2 linked regions of the Chitinophaga caseinilytica genome follow. The protein of the gene in region 1 interacts with the protein of each later gene in a pairwise test. Links are inferred from orthologs where the notes say so. Each region holds a gene or a part of one and is shown in the gene's direction. Other genes may lie near its edges. The genes, in order: WJU22_RS11875 and rsfS.

The links.
Region 2: the proteins of WJU22_RS11875 (region 1) and rsfS interact in binary tests that used the Escherichia coli proteins (3 or more experiments, as listed by UniProt). The link is inferred for Chitinophaga caseinilytica from one-to-one orthologs.

Annotation. Positions count from the first base shown.
Region 1 is NZ_CP150096.1:2,836,155-2,847,856, forward strand. The notes cover bases 2,645-5,443. They hold WJU22_RS11875 (ATP-binding protein), read left to right. Parts: upstream 2,645-3,403; coding sequence 3,404-4,483; downstream 4,484-5,443. Other genes in these bases: WJU22_RS11870 (DUF5691 domain-containing protein), read left to right, coding at 2,645-3,384; WJU22_RS11880 (DUF5682 family protein), read left to right, coding at 4,495-5,443. Outside these bases: WJU22_RS11860 (MerR family transcriptional regulator), read right to left, coding at 1-322; WJU22_RS11865 (SWIM zinc finger family protein), read left to right, coding at 577-1,884; more of WJU22_RS11870, read left to right, coding at 1,888-2,644; more of WJU22_RS11880, read left to right, coding at 5,444-6,720; WJU22_RS11885 (VWA domain-containing protein), read left to right, coding at 6,717-7,856; WJU22_RS11890 (OmpA family protein), read left to right, coding at 7,949-8,482; WJU22_RS11895 (pentapeptide repeat-containing protein), read right to left, coding at 8,514-9,083; WJU22_RS11900 (chondroitinase-B domain-containing protein), read left to right, coding at 9,284-11,702.
Region 2 is NZ_CP150096.1:787,893-799,686, reverse strand. What follows is about bases 844-3,734. They hold rsfS (ribosome silencing factor), read left to right. Parts: upstream 844-2,032; coding sequence 2,033-2,437; downstream 2,438-3,734. Other genes in these bases: ftsH (ATP-dependent zinc metalloprotease FtsH), read left to right, coding at 2,506-3,734; WJU22_RS03410 (biotin--[acetyl-CoA-carboxylase] ligase), read right to left, coding at 1,137-1,877. Also shown: WJU22_RS03415 (aldo/keto reductase), read right to left, coding at 1-820; more of ftsH, read left to right, coding at 3,735-4,551; WJU22_RS03395 (lactate utilization protein), read left to right, coding at 4,558-5,193; WJU22_RS03390 (UDP-2,3-diacylglucosamine diphosphatase), read left to right, coding at 5,277-6,053; DNA repair protein RecO, read right to left, coding at 6,050-6,784; WJU22_RS03380 (two-component regulator propeller domain-containing protein), read right to left, coding at 6,804-8,012; WJU22_RS03375 (hypothetical protein), read right to left, coding at 7,895-8,989; WJU22_RS03370 (efflux RND transporter permease subunit), read left to right, coding at 9,082-11,484. UniProt on the Escherichia coli protein: Functions as a ribosomal silencing factor. Interacts with ribosomal protein uL14 (rplN), blocking formation of intersubunit bridge B8.

The DNA of each region.
Region 1 (11,702 bases):
TTACCAATGTTTTGTCGATGGTACCAACCAATGTGTCTATCCTTTCCTTTTTCGCCAAAAGCGCCTTCCGGTGGCCTTCCAACGCCTGTTCGAGGTCGAACGCGGGGTCTTCCAGGATCGCGAGGATGTCTTTGAGCGGAAAGTCGAGCTCCCGGTAGAAAAGGATCTGCTGCAGCCGCAACAATTCCTTTTCACCATACAATCTGTACCTGGCCTCGGTACGGACCGATGGTTCGAGCAAGCCCATCCTGTCGTACAGGTGCAAGGTGCGCACGCTTACGCCCGCAAGTCTGGAGAGCTTTTTTACGGAATATTTGTCCATCGTTTGGATTTATACCTTTCGGGCAAATATAGGGTATGACGTAAGGGGAGAGTCAAGTCCCGCCGCCGGTTTTTTTAAAAAACTTTTTTCCGATACGCAGATACCCTGCGCAAGGTGGTGGTAATTTTATCCCAGAGATCGGAGAAATCAGGTCTAATGAATTCACTATCAGATTATGATCGATGTGGTTTATTTTGACTATTTTCGATCGCACAGATTTGTTTGTTTTAGCCAACTTGTAAATCAAAAATCCCTTGCAACTCACAGAAGAACAAATACTTTCCCTTGCGCCCGACGAGCCTTCCCGCAAATCCGGCAAAGGCCTGGCCAATGCCGCGAAATGGGTCAGTGCCGGCGTGAACGACGTGGCCATGTGGGGCGAATGTCAGGGTAGCGGCGCAAAGCCTTACCAGACGCAGGTCGATCTTTCGAACATCGCCTTCAAATGCAGTTGTCCCAGCCGCAAATTCCCCTGCAAGCATGGGCTGGGCCTCATGCTGCTGCACGCCCGTCAACCGGGTTTCTTCACCGCATCGGCGTCGCCGGATTGGGTGACGGAGTGGCTGGAAAAAAGGACGAAGCGGGAGGAGAAAAAAGCCGAAACGGCCGCCAAACCGGTAGACGAAGCGGCGCAGGCGAAACGGAAAGAATCGCGGGAACAGCAGGTGGAAGACGGGCTGGAGGAATTGTTGCGGTGGATGAAAGACATCGTGCGCAATGGCATCCTGCAGATGCCCGAAAAAGACCCTGCATTTTTTGCGGATATGGCCAAAAGGATGATCGACGCCAAATCTCCGGGGCTCGCCGGAATGGTGCGCCAGCTCGGCTCGATCGGGTTTTTCCGGGAAGACTGGCAAAGCCGCTTTATGGACCAGCTTTGCCGCATGTACCTCGTGGCATCGGGGTTCCGGCACAGGAACGATCTCCCGGAAGGGCTGGCGGAAGACGTCCGCTCCTGGATCGGGTTCACCCAAAGCCAGGAGGAACTGAAATCCCAAAGCGGCGTTTCCGATATCTGGACCGTCCTCGGCAAACAAACCCTCGAAGAAGACAATCTCCTCGTAGAGCGGAACTGGCTTTTCGGGACGCAATCCCAACAATACGCCCTGGTACTCCAGTTCAGCGTGCGCGGCCAGGGGCTGGCATTTTCGCTGAGCGCGGGCATGCAGGTGCAGGCGGAGCTGGTGTTTTTCCCTTCTGCCAGGCCGCTGAGGGCCGTTATCCGGCAGCAGCAGTCCACCCGCGCCCAGGCCCCCTACACCGCTTTCAGCGGCTGGCTGGAAGTGGCGGGATCGGGGGCGGCCGTGTGCGAAGGGCTTCCGTTCGACGGCGACCGCCCGTTCATCGTGGAAAAACTGCGGCCCGTGCAATGGAATGGCCAATGGTGGCTTTGCGACGGACAAAACCGGCTGGCGCGCATCCGCGAAGGGTTCCGCCATTTGTTTACCCTGCTGGCCATCAGCGGCGGCGAACCGCTCGACATGGCTGTGCTCGGCCGCGAGCACGCGTTCGAGCCACTGGGCGTTTGGGCCCGCGGGCAATATCATCACCTCACAAATTAAGACATGCAATCCTGGGATAACATCGTTCAAACGGCGCAACTCGGCACCGAAAAACGGCAGCCTGCTGCGCCTCCGGAACCCTCGCTGGCGGAAGCCGTTTCCGCCGTGCAGCAACATCCGGACATCGACCGCGAAGAAAAATTCCTGCAGTCGGCCGCGCTGGTTTTCAATTTCCGCCAATGCGGCAGGCTTCCTATATCCTACACCGGCGATGGACTGCAACCCGCACCTGCGGAGGAATTGGTGCATTGCAGCCCGGCGGCGCACCAGGCGTTGAAGGACATTTTCATTTTCGAAAGTCCCGGCCTGCTCGCGCTTTGGCTGCAACAGGCGGCGGAAAAGCAAAAGATCGCCCGGCCGGAAGTGCTCCCCGTTTTGCTGGACACCGCCCGGCAGCAACGCGTGCTCCGCCCCATGATCGCACCCGTTCTCGGCCGGCGCGGCAAATGGCTCGCACAGTTCAATCCGGATTGGCAGTTCACAACCGATCTGCCAGACGATGAGTTGTGGGATACCGGCTCGCCGCAACAGCGCAAACAAGTGCTCCTCCGTACCGCCCAATCCGATCCGGCGAAAGCGTTGCAATGGCTGAAGGATACCTGGGGCAAGGAGAACGCCGCCGCGCGGACGGAACTGCTGAAAGACCTGCCCCCGTCACTGTTCGAAGCGGACCTGCCCTGGTTGGAATCCCTGCTGGGAGACAAGAGCCAGAAGGTGAAAGACGAAGCCATTAAAATCCTGCAGCGGATTCCCGCATCATCGCTGGTGCAGCGGTATTGGGAATTATTGAAATCCTGTTTTCAGATAAAGGTCGAAAAGAAGATGCTGGGCTTGTCGTCCCGCAAAATTCTCGATTACAATGAACCCGAATCGTTCGATCCCGGGATTTTCAAACTTGGGATCAACAAAATAAATACGAGCGGCAGCAAAAACGGTATTACGGAAAATACGATGGTCATTTATCAAATGATGCAGTTTATCCCGCCCCACTATTGGGAATCATATTTCGGGGAATCAGCTGAGGAGATCTTCACGCTTTTTTCCAAAGACGAATTCGTGGAAGGATTGTTGCCCGGCATCGGCCTTGCTTTGAGCAAGCACCCTGATGAGAAATGGGCCACCATTTTCGCCAAAGACGAGCGAAGGTATTTTCATGACATCTTGCCAGTTTTAACTGGAAAGATGCGTGAGGAATACATAATCCGGAATTTTCCACATAGTGCCGATCTCGTTATCCGTTTTCTGACGGAGCAGCAACAGGAAGAATGGAGCCTGGAAGTAACGAGGGTGTTCATGCAATATGCGGCCAACAATCATTATACCTGCAATCGCGGTTTCTTCAACAAGCACATTCACCTGTTGCCCATCCGCATCGCCGGGGAGCTCGACAAATTTTCTGCCGACGACGAATACAGTAAAAAAGGCTGGACGGAAATAGCAGGATATGTGCTCCAGTTGCTGTCCATCAAAAGTCAAACCTTACAAGCATTTCAACAATAAACCCTTAACAACAACACATATGTCAGCCATCTTACGCAGCCATGCAGAACAACTCTTCGCGCAAGAACTGGAGGAGCTGCAAAAACAGGACAGCGGCAAGCGCCCCGCCAACTGGAAGTTAACCCCGCAATCTGTTGTCACCTACCTGGTGGGCGGCACCCTGAAAAACGGCATGGAGATCACGCCCAAATACATCGGCAACCGGCGCCTCATGGAAATTGCCGTGGCCACGCTCACCACAGACCGTGCCCTGTTGCTCTACGGCCTTCCCGGCACCGCGAAAAGCTGGGTGAGCGAACATCTCGCCGCCGCCATCAGCGGAGACAGCACCATGATCATCCAGGGAACGGCCGGTACCAGCGAAGAAGCGATCCGTTATGGCTGGAACTATGCGCGGCTGCTGTCTGAAGGCCCGTCGGAACGGGCGCTCGTCGAAACGCCGGTCATGCGGGGCATGAAAGACGGAAAGATCGTCCGCATCGAAGAGCTCACGCGCATCGGCGCCGATGTCCAGGATACGCTCATCACCATCCTGTCCGAAAAAACCTTACCGGTACCCGAACTTAACAGCGAAGTACAGGCGGTGAAAGGCTTCAACGTGATTGCCACGGCCAATAACCGCGACAAAGGCGTGAACGACCTGTCCAGCGCATTGAAGCGCCGTTTCAACACCGTGATCCTGCCTGTTCCCGATAGTATGGACGAGGAGATCGATATCGTGAAGCGCCGGGTGGAAAGTTTCGAGAAAGTAATGGAACTGCCCGCCGAAAAGCCCGCCCTTGAAGAGATCCGCCGCATCGTCACCATCTTCCGCGAGCTCCGCTCCGGCGTTACGCTCGACGGGAAAACGAAGATCAAAGTGCCGTCGGGCACACTGAGCACGGCCGAAGCCATTTCTGTGGTGAACAACGGTTTGTCGATGGCAGGATATTTCGGCGACGGACACCTCAAAGCCGCCGACCTCGCAGCAGGCATCCTGGGCGCTGTGATCAAGGACCCGGTGCAGGATAAGATCGTGTGGCAGGAATACCTCGAAACGGTAGTGAAACCCCGCGAAAACTGGAAGGATATTTACAGGGCTTGCAGAGACCTTGTGTAAAAAAAGCGTTTATGTCGATACATGTTTTAGGCATACGCCACCATGGCCCGGGCTCTGCCGCCAATGTAAAAAGTTTCCTCGAACGGCTGAAACCGGACATCGTGCTGGTGGAAGGGCCGCCGGAAGCAGATGCGCTCCTGCAATGGGCAGACCATGAAGCGCTGCGCCCGCCCGTAGCGATCCTCGCTTTCCAGGCAGACGATATCCGAAAATCGGTGTTCTATCCCTTCGCCACGTTTTCGCCGGAATGGCAGGCCATTCAATACGCGAAACGCAGCAATATTCCCGTTCGGTTCATGGACCTGCCGCTGGTGCATGCCTTTGCGGAAGATCAGCAAGCGGAGAATAGCGTGGAGCTGGAAAATGTGGTGGCGGAAGAAACGGGAACGTTGGAAAGAAAACCGCATCCCATGGAGGAAATGGCCATGGCGGCGGGTTACGCCAGCAGCGACAAATGGTGGGAACATACCTTCGAGCACCGGCGGATGAACGACCAGGTGTTCGATGCCATCGGCGAAGCGATGCAGGCGATGCGCGAATCGCAGCCTTCCCGTAGCGACCGCGAAGAGCAGCTGCGCGAAGCGTATATGCGCAAGATCATCCGCCAGGCGGAAAAGGAAATGTTCACCTCGATCGCCGTGATCTGCGGCGCCTGGCACGCACCGGCGTTGCGGGAAATGCCCCCGGCGAAAGAAGACAATGAATTGCTGAAAAGCTTGCCGAAAGTAAAAGTGGAATGTACCTGGGCCCCCTGGAGCTACAACCGCCTCAGTTATCAGAGCGGCTACGGCGCGGGGATCCAGTCTCCCGGGTGGTACGAACATATCTGGGAGCATCCCGGCGACGATGGCTCGCGCTGGATGACCAACGTGGCCCGGCTTTTCCGCGAAAATAACATGGACACTTCCGTGGCCCACGTCATCGAAGCCGTTCGCCTCGCGGAATCGCTCGCGGCGCTGAGAGGCTTGCCCAAAGCGGGCCTCGAAGAACTGAACGAAGCCACCGTAAGCGTACTTTGCACCGGCGAAAACATCATGATGCAACTCATCAACGAGCAGCTGATCGTGAGCAACAAAATGGGGCAGGTGCCTTCCGAAGTGCCGAAGCCGCCGCTGCAGGTCGATATTGAAAAGTACCAAAAGAAACTCCGCATCCCCGTTACGCCCGATCCCAAAGACCTGCTGCTCGATCTGCGCAAGGAAGGCGACCTCGAAAAGAGCGTGTTCCTGCACCGTTTACAGCTGCTGGGGCTCACCTGGGCGCAGAAAACGGAAGTAGGCGGGAAGGGGACGTTCAAGGAACAATGGCGCCTGCAGTGGGACCCCGCGTTCACCATCGAGATCATCGAGAAAGGGATCTGGGGCAACACAGCCGCCGAAGCCGCGGCCAGGTTCGTGACCGGTGAAGCACGCGGATCGGGTAGTTTGCGGACGGTGGCAGCACTGCTGTCAGACACCCTGCCCGCAGAATTGCCCGAAGCGGTGGAAGCGTTGATCGGCATGCTGGGCAACCTGTCTGCCGCCAGCAGCGACGTGATGCAGCTGATGGAAGCGATCCCTTCGCTGGTCAGCGTCAGCCGCTACGGGAACGTCCGGAAAACGGACGCGGCGCTGGTGACGGGCATTGTAACGGGCATGATCACACGGATCTGCATTAGTCTGCCCAACGCCTGCAACGCCGTATCCGACGAAGCCGCGCAAACTTTGCTGGAATTGTTGTACCGGATGAACGATTCGGTGAATTTGTTGCAGCAGGAAATCGCCACGGCAGAATGGCAACAATCGCTCAAGACCGTTTCCGAAGGCCGGCAAACCGCGCCCGTCATCGCCGGGTACAGCACCCGTCTGCTGGCTGATCACCAATTATTGACCGGAGACGCGTTGGTGAAGGTGTTCAATTTCGCCATGTCGAAAGCCTCGGCGCCGGCCACGGCAGCCGCATGGCTGGAGGGTTTCCTCAAAGGCAGCGGCACCCTGCTGCTGCTGGACGCGAACCTTTGGAACGTCGTGAACAGCTGGGTGGCCACGCTCGGAGAAAGCGATTTCACGGAAGTACTGCCGCTGCTGCGGAGAACGTTCGCGCATTTCACGCATCCCGAACGGAGAAAATTGGGCGAAAAGGTAAAACAGGGCGGAGGCGCCGCCACCGTGCTGCCATCGGGAACAACGGACGAATTTGATTTTGACCGCGGGGCAAAAGGGCTCCCGGTTGTCATGAACTTACTCGGATACAAATGAACAACGAATTCAATCTCCGCAAATGGCGCATGATCCTCGGCGGTGGACAAAACGACGGTACCGGCGTTGAACTGGGCGGCAACGAGCTGCGGATGGACCGTACGCTGGAAGCGCTGTACGACAGTGAGAGAAGCGGTGGCCTGGGGCCTTCGTCGCCCAACGTAAGCCGCTGGCTGGGCGATATCCGTACCTTTTTCCCGAACACGGTGGTGCAGGTGATGCAGCAAGACGCGCTCAAGCGCCTCAACCTCACCCAGATGCTGTTCGAAAAGGAAATGCTGGAAAACGTAACGCCGGATGTGCACCTCGTGGCCACGCTCATGACCCTCAGCCGCGTGATCCCCGATAAAACGAAAGACACCGCGCGGCAGGTGGTCAGGAAAGTCGTGGACGAACTGATGCGGAAACTGCAGCATCCCATGCAGCAGGCCGTTTCCGGCAGCCTCAACCGCAGTATGCGGAACTACCGGCCGCGGCACAACGAAATCAACTGGGACATCACCATCCGCAAAAACCTCCGGCACTACCAACCCGAATTCAAAACTATCATCCCCGAGGTAAAAGTGGGTTACGGCCGCAAAAGGACGGCGCTGAAAGACGTGGTGCTCTGCATCGACCAAAGCGGCTCCATGGGCACATCCGTCGTGTATTCCGGGATATTCGGCTCCGTGATGGCGTCTATCCCCGCCATCAGAACGAAGATGGTCGTGTTCGACACCGCCGTCGCGGATCTTACCGAAGAGCTGACAGACCCCGTGGAACTGCTTTTTGGGGTGCAACTGGGCGGTGGGACCGACATCAATGCCGCGCTTACCTATTGCCGCCAGATCATCACCCGTCCGATGGATACGGTGCTGGTGCTCATTACCGACCTGTACGAAGGCGGGAACGAAGCCGAAATGCGCAAACGCGCGGCCGAGCTCACCGCCGCCGGTGTGCAGGTAGTGGTGTTGCTGGCGCTCAATGATGAAGGCGCCCCGTCCTACGATCACGACAACGCACAATATTTTTCCAGCCTCGGCATTCCCGTGTTCGCCTGCACGCCCGACAAATTCCCCGACCTCATGGCGGCCTCCCTCAGCCGGCAGGATATCGGCAGTTGGGCTGCGAAAGAAGACCTGGCATTGAAAAGGTAACTTATGTAATTACCTCGTCATATGGTTGTTTATTGTCATAACAGATTGATTATTGGGGATTTACATAAATTTGTCCTCAAAATCGCAAGCATATGACCTTACCTGCAGTTAATCTCAGAAGCCTCCTGTTCTTCGTAGCGGCGGCACTGTTAACCTCCTGTGCGGCGTCCAAGAAAGGGACTTCCCATGCTTATATGACCAAGCAGTACAAGGAGCTGAAGAAAGTTTTGAACGAAGCGGATGTTTCCATCCTGAACGACAGCCTGAAAATTATCTTCCCCAACAACGTGATGTTCGCTACCAACTCCGACCAGTTGAAAGACGAAATCAAGCCCACTTTCGGCCGGTTTGCGGAAGTGCTGAACAAGTTCGACAAAACGAAGATCCTGGTGACGGGGTATACAGACAATACCGGCACCGACCAGATCAATAACGACCTGTCCGAAAAACGGGCCGTGAGCGGGAAAAACCAGCTCACCGCCAGCGGCGTTGCGGGCGACAGGCTCTTCACCTGGGGACTGGGATCGCGCCACCCCATCGCAACGAACGATTCGGAAGACGGACGGTCCAAAAACAGACGGATCGAATTCGTGATCCTTTACGACGTCAAACCTGAAAGTAAATAAATGAAAAAGCAGTCCCGCGGGACTGCTTTTTTTATGAGATCTGAATATCGTATTTCCCCAACAACCCCAGTACCCCCGGCACCGAGAACTTCGCTTTTTTGATTTTGTTCCGCTCCGGATCGATGAGGTAATGCTCTGCCGTGCGGAAGTCTGCCTGCTCCAATACCGTATTGCTGAAAACCGCGTTCAGCAGGTCGCAATGCGGGAATGCGGACCCCGTGAGATCGGCGTTCGTGAAATCAGTTTCGCGCAACTGGCAATGGGCGAACGTCGTTTTTTTGATTTTCAGGCCGAAGAAGGATGAACTGGTGAGCGTGCATCGCTCGAAAGTGAACGACAGGTTGAAGGAATTGCATTCGTCGAACCGGAGGCCGAGGAGTTTGCAGTCCTGGAATTTCACGCCGCGCAGCGCCGTTCCCTTGAACTTCGCCAGGGTAAAGTTGCAGCCGGAAAAAGTGCAGTCGATAAAAACGACGTTGACAAGCGGGCTTTCGGAAAAATCGCAGTTCCGGAAAGTACATGCCTCGTATTCGCCGGGCGAGAGTGGCTGCGCGCGATAGTCTTGCCGCTCGAAAGCCTGATCGTAAAATTCGGTTTCCATATCCCTGAAAATTAATCATTTCCTCCAGATCTTGCTGCTGAATTCACTTGACTGCGCTTTTGGGGCCGACCAATGCTCCCCTTAATGACGTCAATTCTCCGTCAATTCCGGTGAAAAAACTATCACTCCACCTCCGATATTTACTGTTATTTAGGAATGCAAACGATTGCATTTATTCACGTTATTGAAAACTTCCACTTATGAAAAGAATTTTACCCCTCGTCGTCCTGTTTTTATGGACGCACACGGCATTGCACGCTGCCATCATCCGCGTGACGTCAATTTCCGCGCTGCAGTCCGCCATTAATGCCGCCGTCCCCGGCGACGTGATCGTGCTGGCTAACGGTGTGTACACCACTACCGGTACGATTACCGTCAACCGCCAGGGCACGGCGGCGCAGCCCATCATCATCGCGGCGGAAACCGTGGGCGGTGTGGAGATCAACGGTGCGGGCGGGTTCCAGGTATTGAGCCCGGCCCGTTACATTACCATCACCGGGTTTATATTCCGTCATGCGGCGGGAAAATCGTCGACCGCTCAGGGCACCGGCTTCGTCCGCCTCATGCATAACGTGTACGAGACGCCCGGTGAAGGCGACAACCTGAACATCCAGGGGAACGATCATGAGCTGTCGTACTGCACGTTCCGCAACAAGCGCGGCCTGGGCCAGTACGTTTCGATCCACGGTTCGGGCAACGGCGGCAGCCAGGTGGCGCAACGGATCTGGGTGCACCACAACTATTTCTACAAGCAGTATCCCGGCGGCGGGAACGGCTCCGAAACCATCCAGTTCGGATTGAGCGGCTACAGCCTTTCTTCGAGCCACAGCGTGGTGGAATACAATCTTTTCGAAGAATGCGACGGGGAGAACGAAGGTATTTCGGTGAAGGCGTCGCACGTAACGTTGCGCTACAATACCATCCGCAACAATCCCGCGCAGTTTACGCTTCGGCATGGGAATTTCTGCCAGGTGTACGGCAATTATTTCATCAAAACGCCGGGCATCCGCATTTTCGGGGATGATCACACCATCCATTCCAATTATTTCGACAGCTGCAGCATCGCCATCAATATCGGGAATGGCAGCGCGGAAGTATCAGAAGGCGGGGCGCTCACCTCGCACGACCGGCCAGACCGGGTATTGATCGCATTCAATACGCTCAACGGCAACGCGCAGAATATCCGCCAGGCCGCGCGCACGGATGGTTTGGGATCCACCTACATCACCGGCGCCTACAACATCATTCAGAACAGTACGTACGATGCGTTGCAGATCGCCGGGCCCAGTACGGGCTCGGTTTGGCGGGGCAACATCCTGCATAATGTGCCGGCCGGTATTTTCCCGGATACTTCTTATACCAATGAAAATCCGCTGCTGGAGCGGGATGAGAACGGCATCTGGCACCTGGCGCAGAACAGTCCTGCCATCGGGAAGGGCGGCGCCGGATATCCGCTGGTGACGGTAGATTTGGATGGTCAGCCCCGCACATCGCCCATGGACGCGGGTGCCGATCAGTTTTCCATAGCGCCGGTGAAAGCCATTCCGCTGGATAGTACCATGGTCGGCTATCTCGCCGGCGGCGACGGACCTCGCGCCGGCATTACCGCTCCTGCGAACGGTGCGCTGATCAAAGCCGGCGATACTGTTTCCATACAGGCGACCGCGATTTCATTTTCCGATACGATCGCAAGGGTTGAATTTTATGTGGATGGGGTGAAGGTAGGGGAGGATTCATCGGCCCCTTATGCATTCGCCTGGACGGCAGTTTATGGTCAACACAGCATTTCGGTGAAGGCATTCGACCGGAAAGGCCGTGAGTCCGCGACTGCGCAATCCCAGGTGACCGTAAACCCTCGCGGCACCGATGTTTCACTGACTTCACCGGTGGCAGGAACGGTTTTCGTTTCGCCGGTATTCATCCAGTTGTCGGCAACAGCTTCCGACAGCCTGGGCGGCATCGTGGCCGTGTCTTTCTACGCAGATACGGCGCTGATCGGAACAGACAGCACGGCGCCCTACGCTTTGCGTTGGTACGGCCCGGCCGCGGGCAATTATTCCGTGACGGCGAAAGCCCTCAACGCATCGGGCCAAACGGCCATCTCCGGCGCATCCGCCATCAAGGTCAGGATCGGCAATATCGATATTACCGACAACGGCGGAACGATCTCCGGTCAATACCCGAACCCTTCCAAACCCACCGAAGACCTGCCTTCGCTCATCGACAACAACCCCGGCACCAAATACTACCGCAGCGGCCGCACGGCGCTCTGGGTACAATACAAATCGACAGAGCCCGCCATCGTTGTGCGTTACACGATCACTTCGGGGAACGACCGTCCCGCCCGCGATCCCCGCGACTGGGCACTCCTCGGCTCCGTCGATTCCCTCAGCTGGGATACGCTCGACGTGCGTGCCGGCGAAACGTTCTCCGGCCGCGGACAGCTGCGCTCCTTCGATGTTGCGGGCAATACGAAAGCTTATGTCTACTATCGTTTCAACATGACGGCAAATAACGGTGAAGGCAACACGCAGTTCGCGGAGTGGGAACTGTTTGAACGGCGGATGCAGTCCATCGTATTCGACAGCATCGGTGAGCGCCGTTACGGAACTGCGCCGT
Region 2 (11,794 bases), 2.0 Mb from region 1 along the record:
GGGTGATGTTGTCGCCTTTGGCGAGCAGCCATGCCAGGGCCAGCTGCGGCAGGGTGATGTGGCGTTCGGCCGCGATGTCTTCCAGGGCGCTCACGATACGGAGGTTCTTGTCGAACGCTTCCTGCTGGAACCGGGGGAGGTTGCGGCGGAAGTCGGTCGGGTCGAGGTCTTTGACGTCGCGCAGGTCGGAAGTGAGGGCCCCGCGGCCGAGGGGGCTGTAGGGCACGATGCCGATGCCCAGTTCGCGGCAGGTGGGAATGATGTCGGATTCGATGTCGCGCACGAAGAGGGAGTATTCGCTTTGCAGCGCGGCGATGGGATGCACGGCGGCGGCTTTGCGGATTGAATGCGCGGAGGCTTCCGACAGGCCGAGGTAACGTACTTTCCCTTCCTTTACCAGTTCGGCCATGGCGCCAACGGTTTCTTCGATGGGCACCTGATCGTCTACGCGGTGGGCGTAATAGAGATCGATCACGTCTACGCCGAGCCTTTTGAGCGATGCTTCGCAGGCTTGTTTGAGATACGCGGGCGATCCGTCGAAGTAGGTGGAATTATCTTCGCGGTAACGGAAGCCGAATTTGGTGGCGAGGAATACGTCTTTCCTGCGGGTGGCGAGCACTTCGGAGAGTTGTTTTTCGTTGAGGCCCTGGCCGTACATGTCTGCCGTGTCCCAGAAATTAACGCCGAGGTCGAGTGCGAGCTCAAGCGTAGCGCGGGATTCGGCATCATCGCGCTGGCCGTAGGCGAAGGCCATGCCCATGCAGCCGAGGCCGATCGCTGAAACTTTTTCGCCGGTGTTTCCCAGAGTTCTGTAATGCATGTCTGAATAGGATTTAAAGTGGATAACAAAGCTACGCTGCGGATGCGGGAGCGAAATTGCAATCATCAAGCGTTTCGTTGCAAATATCCAATAATTTGTTGCAACGGGCAACAGCGGGCGTTTGCAGCGAATTGCAGCATGGGTTGCAAAATTTTATTTGGATAAGCGGAAAAGAAGTTCCATCTTGTAAACCTCCATTTATCGACCAAAATCATGGGCTTTGACCCGTGGCTGGCATTTTTGGAGAAGCTTCAGATGTTTGTCTTTACAAATTCCACTTCTCCAAAAAGCCAGTTTTTACTGGCTTTTTCCAGTTTTACCGGGCGAAGATGAATTCCACTTCGCCGAATCCCAGTTCCAGTATTTCCTTGTTCTTTTCCAGGCACAGCCTTCCGTCGGGCAATACGTCGCGGATAACGCCCTGGAAGATTTCGCCGTTGATGCGGTAAAGCGCGGGCTCGTGAAGGCGGTAGAGATTGTCTTTGTATTCGGCGAGCATGGCAGGATAAGTGTCTACGCTGAGCTTGCTGTACCGGTTTTCGAGATGGGTGCAGAGGTCTTTGGCCAGTTCGAGCGTATCCCATTCGCGGCCGGTGATCTGGCGGAGGGAAACGGGGTTTTGGAGATGGTCGGGGAAATGGGGGGTGTTGATATTAATGCCCATCCCAGCTATGGCATATTGCCAGACGCTTCCACGCAAAACGTTCTCGATAAGAATGCCCCCTGCCTTTCTGTCACGCCAGTAAATATCATTGCTCCATTTGATGCGGGTTTCGTCTCCTGCGTATTTCCGGAAGAAATCGAATGCGCCGAGGGCTACGGCCACGCTGAGCATGAACTGCTGATGCAGGCCCAGCGCGGGTTGGAGAACGGTGGTGAGCATGATGTTCTCACCGGGCGTGGAGAGCCACTGTTTGCCGCGCTGTCCTTTCCCTGCGGTCTGCTCCATAGCGAACCATGTGTACCCGGGCGCCACGGGGCCTTCGGCGACCCTTGCCATGGCATAGTTATTGGTGCTGTCTACCGTGTTGAGCACGTGAAACGGATGGCCTATCACAAATCCTGATTTAACTGTAAAATGAGCAAATTACCATCATTTTAACAATATTTTACCGACCCATCCGTCTTCCAGCATATAAGCCGGCGTTATATTTTGGCCCCGGTTTAGTAATTTTGGAGATTAAAGACTATTTTTAACAAAAACAGCACTTATTGGCACCCTTAACCATACTGAACAGCAGGAAAAAGGCGGTAACACGCATCAATAGGAACAGCAAGATTTTTACTTCCATCATAAAGGCCATACAGGAGAAAAAAGGGGAGAATATCGTTTCCCTTGATCTGCGCAAGATTCCTGAAGCAGTAGCTGATTTCTTCATCATTTGTGAGGCCAATTCCAGTAACCAAGTTAAGGCTATAGCGGATTTTGTGGAGGAGGAAGTGAAGAACAACACGGACGAATCCGCGTACAAACACGAAGGGTTCACGGCTCAGCAGTGGATACTGGTGGATTACGTGAACGTGGTAGTGCATATTTTCATACCCGAAACCCGGAAATTCTATAACCTGGAAGAGATGTGGAGCGATGCGGAACGCATGGAACACCTCGATCACTGAACAAAACCCCGGGTTTTGTATTAATTACTTATAAAAGACAACTCTCATTCGTAAAGGAGCGAACGATCATGGAAAAAGGAGGCAATAACTATAGCAAGGGACCTGATAAATCATCACCGAAGAAAGGACCGAAATTCAATATCTACTGGGTATACGCCTTTATCGGCATTGCCCTGCTGGCTATGAATTTCGTACTGCCGATCTCCAGCCAGCCCAAAGAGCTGTCCGGTTTCAAGGAGTTCCAGCAAAGGCTGCTCCGCACCGGCGACGTAGACAAGCTGGTAGTGGTGAACAAGGCACTTGTAGAAGTTTATATCAAAAAAGAAAGGCTGAACCAGCCCCAATATTCGGAAGTGGCCAAAGGCCGCCTCGGCGCCCAGAACTCAGGCCCGCATTACCAGTTCACCATCGGAAGCGTGGAAAGCTTCCAGAAGGAGCTGGACCGCGCCCAGGAAGGGATGCCCCTGGCAGACCAGATGAACGTATCCTACGTTCCGCGCCAGAACTGGTTCGAGCCGCTCATGCAAATACTGCTGCCCATCCTGCTGCTCATCGGTATGTGGGTACTGCTCATGCGTAAAATGGGCGGCCCGTCCGGCGGAAGCGGCGGCCCCGGCGGCATCTTCAACATCGGCAAATCCAAAGCCACCCTCTTCGATAAAGGCACCCGCGTCAACATCACCTTCAACGATGTTGCCGGCCTCGACGAAGCCAAAGTGGAAGTGATGGAAATCGTGGATTTCCTCAAAAACCCGAAGAAATACACCGCGCTCGGGGGTAAAATCCCGAAAGGAGCCCTCCTCGTAGGCCCTCCCGGTACCGGTAAAACCCTCCTCGCCAAAGCCATGGCGGGCGAAGCGCAGGTCCCCTTCTTCTCCATGTCCGGCTCCGATTTCGTGGAACTGTTCGTAGGCGTCGGCGCTTCCCGCGTTCGTGACCTCTTCAAACAGGCCCGCGAAAAAGCACCCTGTATCATCTTCATCGACGAAATCGACGCCATCGGCCGCGCCCGTGGCAAGAACGTCATGATGTCCAACGACGAGCGCGAGAACACCCTCAACCAGCTCCTCGTGGAAATGGACGGCTTCGGAACAGACAGCGGGATCATCATCCTCGCCGCCACCAACCGGCCAGACGTGCTCGACAGCGCCCTGCTGCGCCCCGGCCGTTTCGACCGCCAGATTTCCATCGACAAGCCCGACCTCGGAGGCCGTGAACATATCTTCAACGTACACCTGAAGCCCATCAAGACGTCGCCCAACCTCGACATCAAGAAACTCGCTTCCATGACGCCCGGTTTCGCCGGTGCAGACATCGCCAACGTATGTAACGAAGCCGCGCTCATCGCCGCCCGTAAAGGCAAGAACGAAGTGGAAATGGAAGACTTCAACGACGCCATCGACCGTGTGATCGGCGGCCTCGAGAAGAAAAACAAGATCATCTCCCCCGAAGAAAAGGAAGTGATCGCCTACCACGAAGCCGGACACGCTATCTGCGGCTGGTACCTCGAACACGCCAACCCGCTCGTGAAAGTCACCATCGTCCCCCGTGGCGTGGCCGCACTCGGGTACGCACAGTATCTCCCGAAAGAGCAATACCTCTACAATACCGAACAACTGATGGACGATATCTGCATGACCCTCGGCGGCCGCGCGGTAGAAGACATCGTGTTCGGAAAGATCTCCACCGGCGCGCAGAACGATCTGCAGGTAATCACCCGCATGGCGTACGCCATGGTGACCGTGTATGGTATGAACGACAAAGTGGGCAACGTATCCTTCTACGATCCGAACGTCGAACAATCGTTCACCAAACCGTATTCCGAAGAAACGGCGAAACTGATCGACGATGAGGTGCGCGCACTGATCGACAAAGCGTACCAGCGCACCAAGGCCATGCTGACCGACAAGCTGCCCCAGGTGAAATTGCTGGCGGAAGAACTGCTGAAAAAAGAAGTGCTGTATAAAGACGACCTCGAGCGCCTCATCGGCAAACGCCCGTACGATACGCACAAAGAACATATCCCGACAAAGGCAGGTATCGGTGTGGAAGGCGTTCACCCGTCAGACATCATCAATCCTTCCCCGGCTAACGTAACAACCGAACAGGAATAAGGCACTATGAAAGTATCTCCCGCCAAAGAAAACATCCTTAAAAGGGTCCGCAACGCGCTCAGCCAGCCGGTGCAGCTCCCGTTCCCCCATGCGGAAGGTAACAACTCCGTATTCGTCACCGAAAATGAAGGCCTCGAACTGAAATTCGCGGAAGAATTTTCGAAACTGCAGGGCAAATTCATCTTCTGCTCCTCCCGCGAAGAACTGGCGGAAAACCTCCAGACGCTCGTGGAGAACAAGGAATGGGCGCACGTGCATTGCAAAACACCGGCGCTGGAGAAAATCCTCCAGCCGTTCAATCCCGCCTACCTCAACGTGGGCGACATGAACCAGATGGACGCCGCGATCACCGATTGCGAAATGCTCGTTGCCCGCACCGGGTCCATCGTCATGAGCGCAGCGCAGCCCTCCGGCCGCGCACTGCCCGTGTTCGCGCCCGTCCACCTCGTTGTGGCGTTCACCCACCAGCTCGTGTTCGACGTGAAAGACGGCATCCAGCGGCTGAAAGAGAAATACCAGGGAAACCTTCCCTCCATGATCTCATTCGCCACCGGCCCCAGCCGCACCGCCGATATCGAAAAAACGCTCGTGGTCGGCGTGCACGGCCCGAAAGAAGTGTATGTTTTCCTGCTGGATGAATAACTACTTCAAATACAATAGATAACGATACGTGTAAAATGCAAAAGGAATTCATCACTTTTGCATTTTACATTTCATTACGAACCATGAACATTCATCTGCCGCCCGGCAAACGTGTATATTTCGCTTCCGACTTTCACCTCGGCGCCCCCGATATGGCCCGCAGCCGCCAGCGCGAAAAACTCATCGTACAGTGGCTCGACGAAGCCTCGAAAGACGCACAGCACATTTTCCTCGTCGGCGATATCTTCGATTTCTGGTTCGAATACAAACACGTCATCCCCAAAGGATACACCCGCCTGCTGGGCAAACTCGCCGAACTGCGCGACAAAGGCATCGGCATCACCGTTTTCATCGGCAATCACGACATGTGGATGGACGGTTATTTCGAGGAAGAACTGGAAATTCCCGTGTACTTCGAGCCGCAGCAATACGTGATCGGTGGAAAGAAATTCTATATCGGTCATGGCGACGGCCTCGGGCCCGGGGACCATGGGTATAAATTCCTCAAGAAAATCTTCCGCAATCCTGTTTGCCGCTTCCTCTTTTCGTGCATCCCGCCGAACTGGGGGATTTCCATGGCGAACTTCTGGAGCCGCAAAAGCCGCGCGGCCACCGGCGAAAAGCTGGAAACCTTCCTCGGCGAAAACGAGGAATGGCTGGCGATATACTCCCGCGAAATCCTCCGGAAAGAACATTTCGATTACTTCATCTACGGCCATCGCCACCTCCCGCTCGATCTGAAACTGGGAGACGCATCGCGCTACATCAACCTGGGCGACTGGCTGAACTATCATTCTTACGCCGTGTTCGACGGCCAGACTACCGAACTGAAATATTACAAAACCGGCACCCCGATTTAACCGAGGATCTCGTGTAAGATAGGCGGGCTGTGCAATTCCTTGAAATCGGGGAGGTGCAGCCTGTAGAAATCGAGGTACGCGTACAGAAGGTTGCGCCGGCGCTCCTTGTTCATCAACACCTGCTCCAGGTCGGGGATGTACTGGATGTTCTGCAGCTTGTCAGTAAGCTCGCTGTTGGTTTCGTCGAGATAATTGGTGTGGTGCGGTGGAAGGTCGACGTAAGTGCCTTCGGCCAGATCCAGGTAGGGCGTGAATTCCGAATAGTGCCCCGCGAAATGGAACCCGAGGTGCGCGGCGAAGCGCAGGGTGAAAAACAGCGGGAGATTGGCCGCCACGGCGGTGTTTTCGGTATCGAGGGCGCGGAACACCTTTTCCGTGAAATGATACAGTTCGGGATCGGGCTCCGGTTGTTTGAGGGATTTTTGCAGCAGCTCGATGAGGTACAGCGCCACCGTGTTCTTCACGATATTTACGTGCATGGTGGTATAGATATGCCCCGGTTTGAATTCGGAAATCCGCTGGATGTTTTTCTGTTCGTGATGGTACACCACGAGGTCGAGGATGTTCCCAGGCTGGAGGATATTTCCTTTTGCCGCTTTGGGGCGCGACGAGCGCACGCCGTTCACGATGTACGACTGTATCCCGAAAAGCTCCGTGAAGATGCTCAGGATAACGCTGGTGTCCCCATATTTGACGGTGCGGAGTACGATGCCCGGAGTTTTGTGCAGCATATCACACAAAAATCGGTTATCAGCGGATAAATACCAGCTTCGATACGATTTTTTCCTTCCCCGCCGCATCGCTGGCCAATACGAGATAAACCCCGCTTTGCGGACGGAACCCCGTGTAATCCCGCCCATTCCAAACCGCCTGGCCGCCCTGGGCGCGGGTTTGAAAGACCAATTTCCCTGAAACGTCCGTGATTTTCACATATGCGTCGCGCACGAGCCCGCGAACGGCGATCGTGCCGGTATAGCCGGAGGGTACGGGGTTCGGGAAGACGAGCACTTCGCCACCCTGCGTTTCGCTGCCTTCGGTGGCTTCTCCGCGCCAGGATACCAATCCGTTCCCCGTTCCGAAGAATACCTCCCCCGTTACGGGATCGATGGCGATGCGCTGCACGGTGTTGTCGGGCAGGGGACTGTTTCCCGTATGGAAATGTTGCAGGATTCGGCTGCCGTCGGCACTGGTGAGCCAGGCGCCGTTGCGTGTGCCCACCCATTTACGGTTGGCGCCGTCCACCGCAATGGAAAGCACCTCCTCGTTCTGGAATAAATACCCTGCGAAAGCGTCTGTACGCACAACCGGGAGCCAGGTTTCACACGCGTTGGCGGCAAAAACGTCCTGCGCGCATTGGAAAACGCCGATGCCCCGCGACGTACCGATCCAGATCCAGCCATCGCGGTCTTTGGCGAGGCAATAGACTTGCGGCGACGGCAGATTCCCGCGCCCGGCGCCCGATAACAGCTGTTTCCAGCGATCGTCGCGCGGGTCGTCGGCATGGGTGCCATGGTTCATAACGATCACGCCACCGCCAAGCGGAGCTGCCATCCATTTCTGGTCGTAATCGTCGATGAGGATTTGGGAGACGGCGTTGTAAGGGAGGAAATACGGGACGGTGAACCCGTTCCAGTTGCCGGATTTGTTTTTGAAGAGGAGTTGCTGCTGCGTGGCGCCGAAAGCGGTGGCCCAGAGGTTGCCGTTCTGATCGGCCGCCAGGCCGCCGATACGGTCGCGGCCCAGGGGTTTTTCCTGTAAAACCGGTGCGCCGTCGCGGAAAGTGAAGATCCCTCCGCCGAAGGAGCCCGCATACACATTCCCGTTCCCCGCCGAAAGGGAAATCACGTCGGGGACAACCTTGCCCTGCTGTACCCATTCGCCTTCCCGGAAAACCGAGACGGGGAAAGTAGCCCCGGATGGCTGCCAGCTGTCGCTGACGGCCCCGGAAGCGGCCCACATCGCGCCCCCTGCGGAAGCAGCGCCCCCGAAGCCGGGCCTGCCGGAGCATCGGGCGTGAGCGATGTGAAAGTATTGTCGTGGTAAAAAATGAGCCCGTTTTGCCGGTCGGCGATCCAGATCCCGCCTGCGGTGGGCACAGCGCCGGAAGGCGAGGGCAGGAGGGCGTTGGCCAGCGTGGTTTCTTCATCCGAAATCCGGACCACCATCCCCGGGAGCCCCATGAACAGCGCATTCCCGGACGACTGCAGGAACGTGATCGCACCGCGGCCGAAAACCCACTTTTGCCAGGCGTTGCCGGTGAAGCGGAAAAGGGTGTCCTGGACGCGGGCAACGAGGTAATCCGAGGCTACCAGTTGTTGCGCGGTTGCGGGCAGGGGCGGGAGCATTTTCCAGGAACCGGGGTCGGCCAGGTTGGGGGCCGATATCGATGCGCGGTAGATGCCCTGTGGGGTGGAGGCGAATATTTCCGTGCCGTAAATGGTGGCAGACAGTACGGGGTGCCCCGGCGTCCAGGTGTCGGCGATTTCGCGGCGGCGGAGGTCGGCCACGATGATGCCGGTGGGCAGGGGCAGGAGGGCTCTGTCGCCCGAAATGAGGATGACTGTTGCGGCTTTGTCGGGGTTCCCCGGGCGCTGGAGCACGTCGGGGATGTTGGTGACGCGGCCGTTGGCCACGAGGTCGATATTGCCGTTGCGGTATGCGAGCACGAGGGTTTGAAGCCCTTCGTGCCAGGCCATCGCGGAAATGCCGGCATCGTGCAGGCCGGTGGATTTACCGTACCGCGTTACCGCGTGCTCGTCGGCCGACAGCGAAAAGAGCCCCTGGGCGGTGGCGCAAAAGATTTCATTCCCACTGGCCGCCACGGCCATGGCCTGGCGGGTGGGGAAATGCTCGCGCCATTGGCCAATCGGGATGCTTTGCGAGCGTAAGTCGTTGGAAACGAATATCAAAAAGAAAATCAAGCAGGGGCGAAACATACCTCAAAAGTAACAATTATGAATTATCTCTTATGCATTAATCGACATGAATAGTTACCTTTATGGCCTTTAAACAAAATTAGTCTAAATCTATGTGGCAGCGCCTTGCAGCTTTCGTGTTGAAATTCCGTTTGTGGCTTCTGGCTTTGTTGTTCCTGGGAACGGGCGTCATGGCTTATTTCGCGAGCAAAGTGGAGCTCTCTTACGAGTTCACCGGCGCTATCCCCCGCGATAACCCCAAATGGCTGGTTTACCAGGATTTCAAACAGAAATTCGGTGAAGACGGGAACATGATGGTGATCGGGCTCGAATCCGATAAACTCTTCCAGCTGGATTTCTTCCGCGACTACGTAGCCATGAACGACGCGCTGCGCAAGGTGGAAGCCGTGGAAAACACCCTCAGCATCCCCGTGGCCGTAAACCTCGTGAAAGACGCGGAAACACAGAAACTGAAGGCCGTTCCCCTGTTCCAGCCCCTGCCGCAAACCCAGGCTGAGCTGGATAGCCTGAAAAACGTTTTCTATTCCCTGCCATTCTATAAAGGCCTGCTCTATAGCGCCAACGCTAACGCCTATATGATGGCGGTCAGCATCAACAAACAGATCCTCAATTCGAAAAGAAGGATCGAAGTGGTGCAGGCCATCCAGAAAATAGCGGAAGAATTCGGCGAAAAACATAACGTGGACGTGAAGCTGAGCGGCCTGCCCATGATCCGGACCATCATGGCCACCAAGGTGGCAGACGAGCTGAAGATGTTCCTCTACATCTCTTTCGTGCTCACGGCCCTCATCCTGCTGCTGTTTTTCCGCTCGTTCAGCGCCGTGCTCATGAGCATGATCGTGGTGGCGATCGGGGTGATCTGGAGCGTAGGTACCATCGTTATCTGCGGCTACAAGATCACGCTGCTCACCGGCCTGATACCGCCGCTGATCGTGGTGATCGGCATCCCCAACTGCGTTTACTTCCTCAATAAATACCATACGGAATATGCCGTTCACGGCGATAAGATGAAGGCGCTCGTACGGATGGTGCAACGGATGGGCATCGTGACGCTGTTCACCAACCTCACCGCGGCCATCGGTTTCGGGGTGTTCTATTTCACCAATTCCGCGATCCTGAAGCAGTTCGGGGTAGTGGCCGGCGTGAATATCATGCTCATTTTCCTCATCTCCTTCATCTTCCTGCCGTCGGTGCTGAGCTATCTGCCGCCGCCGAAAACGAAGCATACGAGCTATCTCGACAATAAAGCCTGCCGCTGGGTGCTGGAGTTCCTGAACCGCCTCGTGTTCAACTACCGGCCATGGGTATACGCATTTACCGTGATCATGGTGGTGCTGGCCGTTGTCGGTATGATGCGCCTGCGTCCGGTGGGTTTCATCGTCGACGATATTCCGAAAAACGATAAGCTCTATACCGATCTCAAATTCTTCGAACATCGCTTTAAAGGCGTAATGCCGCTGGAAATTGCGGTGGATACGAAAAAGAAGAACGGCGTGGTGAACCTCCGCACGCTCGAAAAACTCGACGAGCTGGGCAAGATCATCGCCGATCAACCTGCGTTTGCGCGGCCGCTGAGCGTGGCCGAAGGGATCAAATTCGCGAAACAGGCGTATTACAGTGGCGACAGCCTGAACTATACCGTGCCCAACCAGTTCGACATCGGGTTCCTGGCGCCGTACCTGCGTATGAAAGGCGGGGGCGATAAATCCGTATTTTCCCAGCTGGTGGCCTCTTTTATGGACAGCACGCGCCAGGTGGCGCGCATGAGCGTGAATATGGCCGACGTGGGATCGGTGGAACTGCCGCGGCTGCTGGATTCGCTGCGCCCGCAGGCAGACCGGATCTTCGATACCGCGCAATATAAAGTGACGTTTACTGGCACCAGCATCATCTTCCTGGAAGGGAGCCGGTTCATCATCAACGGCCTGGCGGAAAGCATTCTGCTGGCTTTCGTGCTGATCATTTTCTGTATGCTGTACCTGTTCCGCAGCTGGCGGATGCTCATCATTTCGCTGGTGCCGAACATAATTCCGCTGCTGGTGACGGCCGGGGTGATGGGTTGGCTCGACATTGCCATCAAACCCTCCACGGTGCTCGTTTTCAGCATTGCGCTGGGCATCGCGATAGACGTAACGATCCGTTTCCTCGTGAACTTCAAGCAGGAGTTGCCGTTGAATAATTATGATATTTCCGCGACCGTGCGGCATACGATCAACGATACGGGTTTGAGTATTATTTACACATCGCTGATCCTGTTTGCGGGCTTTATGATCTTCAGTTTTTCGGAGTTCCAGGGCACGAAGGCGCTGGGCTGGCTCACGAGTTTGACGCTGGTGATGGCGATGATCACGAACCTGACGATTTTGCCGGCGATGTTGTTGTGGATGGAGAAGGCGTTGCAGAAGAAGGCGAAGAAGAAGGAATTATGGAAGGCGCTGGATGAGGAGGCCGACCTGGAAATGGATCAGATCGGGCTGGATGAGCACAAGGACTGATGCGTTCATCCTGTTTTATGACCGTTCAAAAAATTTTACGATCGCCGCACTAGATAATTATCTCATATCTGTAAGGCGTTAAATTTTAAACCCGTGGCCGCTTGCCGCGGGTTTTTTAGTGGCTTCCGGTCAAATAATCTAGTAGGGGGCGTTCGACATGGGGAATTCGCCGTTTATAATAAAGCGTTATATATAGTAGAGAAAAAGTAAGAGGTTTAGGATGCCATTTCTAATCCTCTTAGTCCATGAAAAATAAGTTCCTAAAGGGCGCTCATTTATCTGAGCGTAAATTTAAGGAGATACTTAAGCT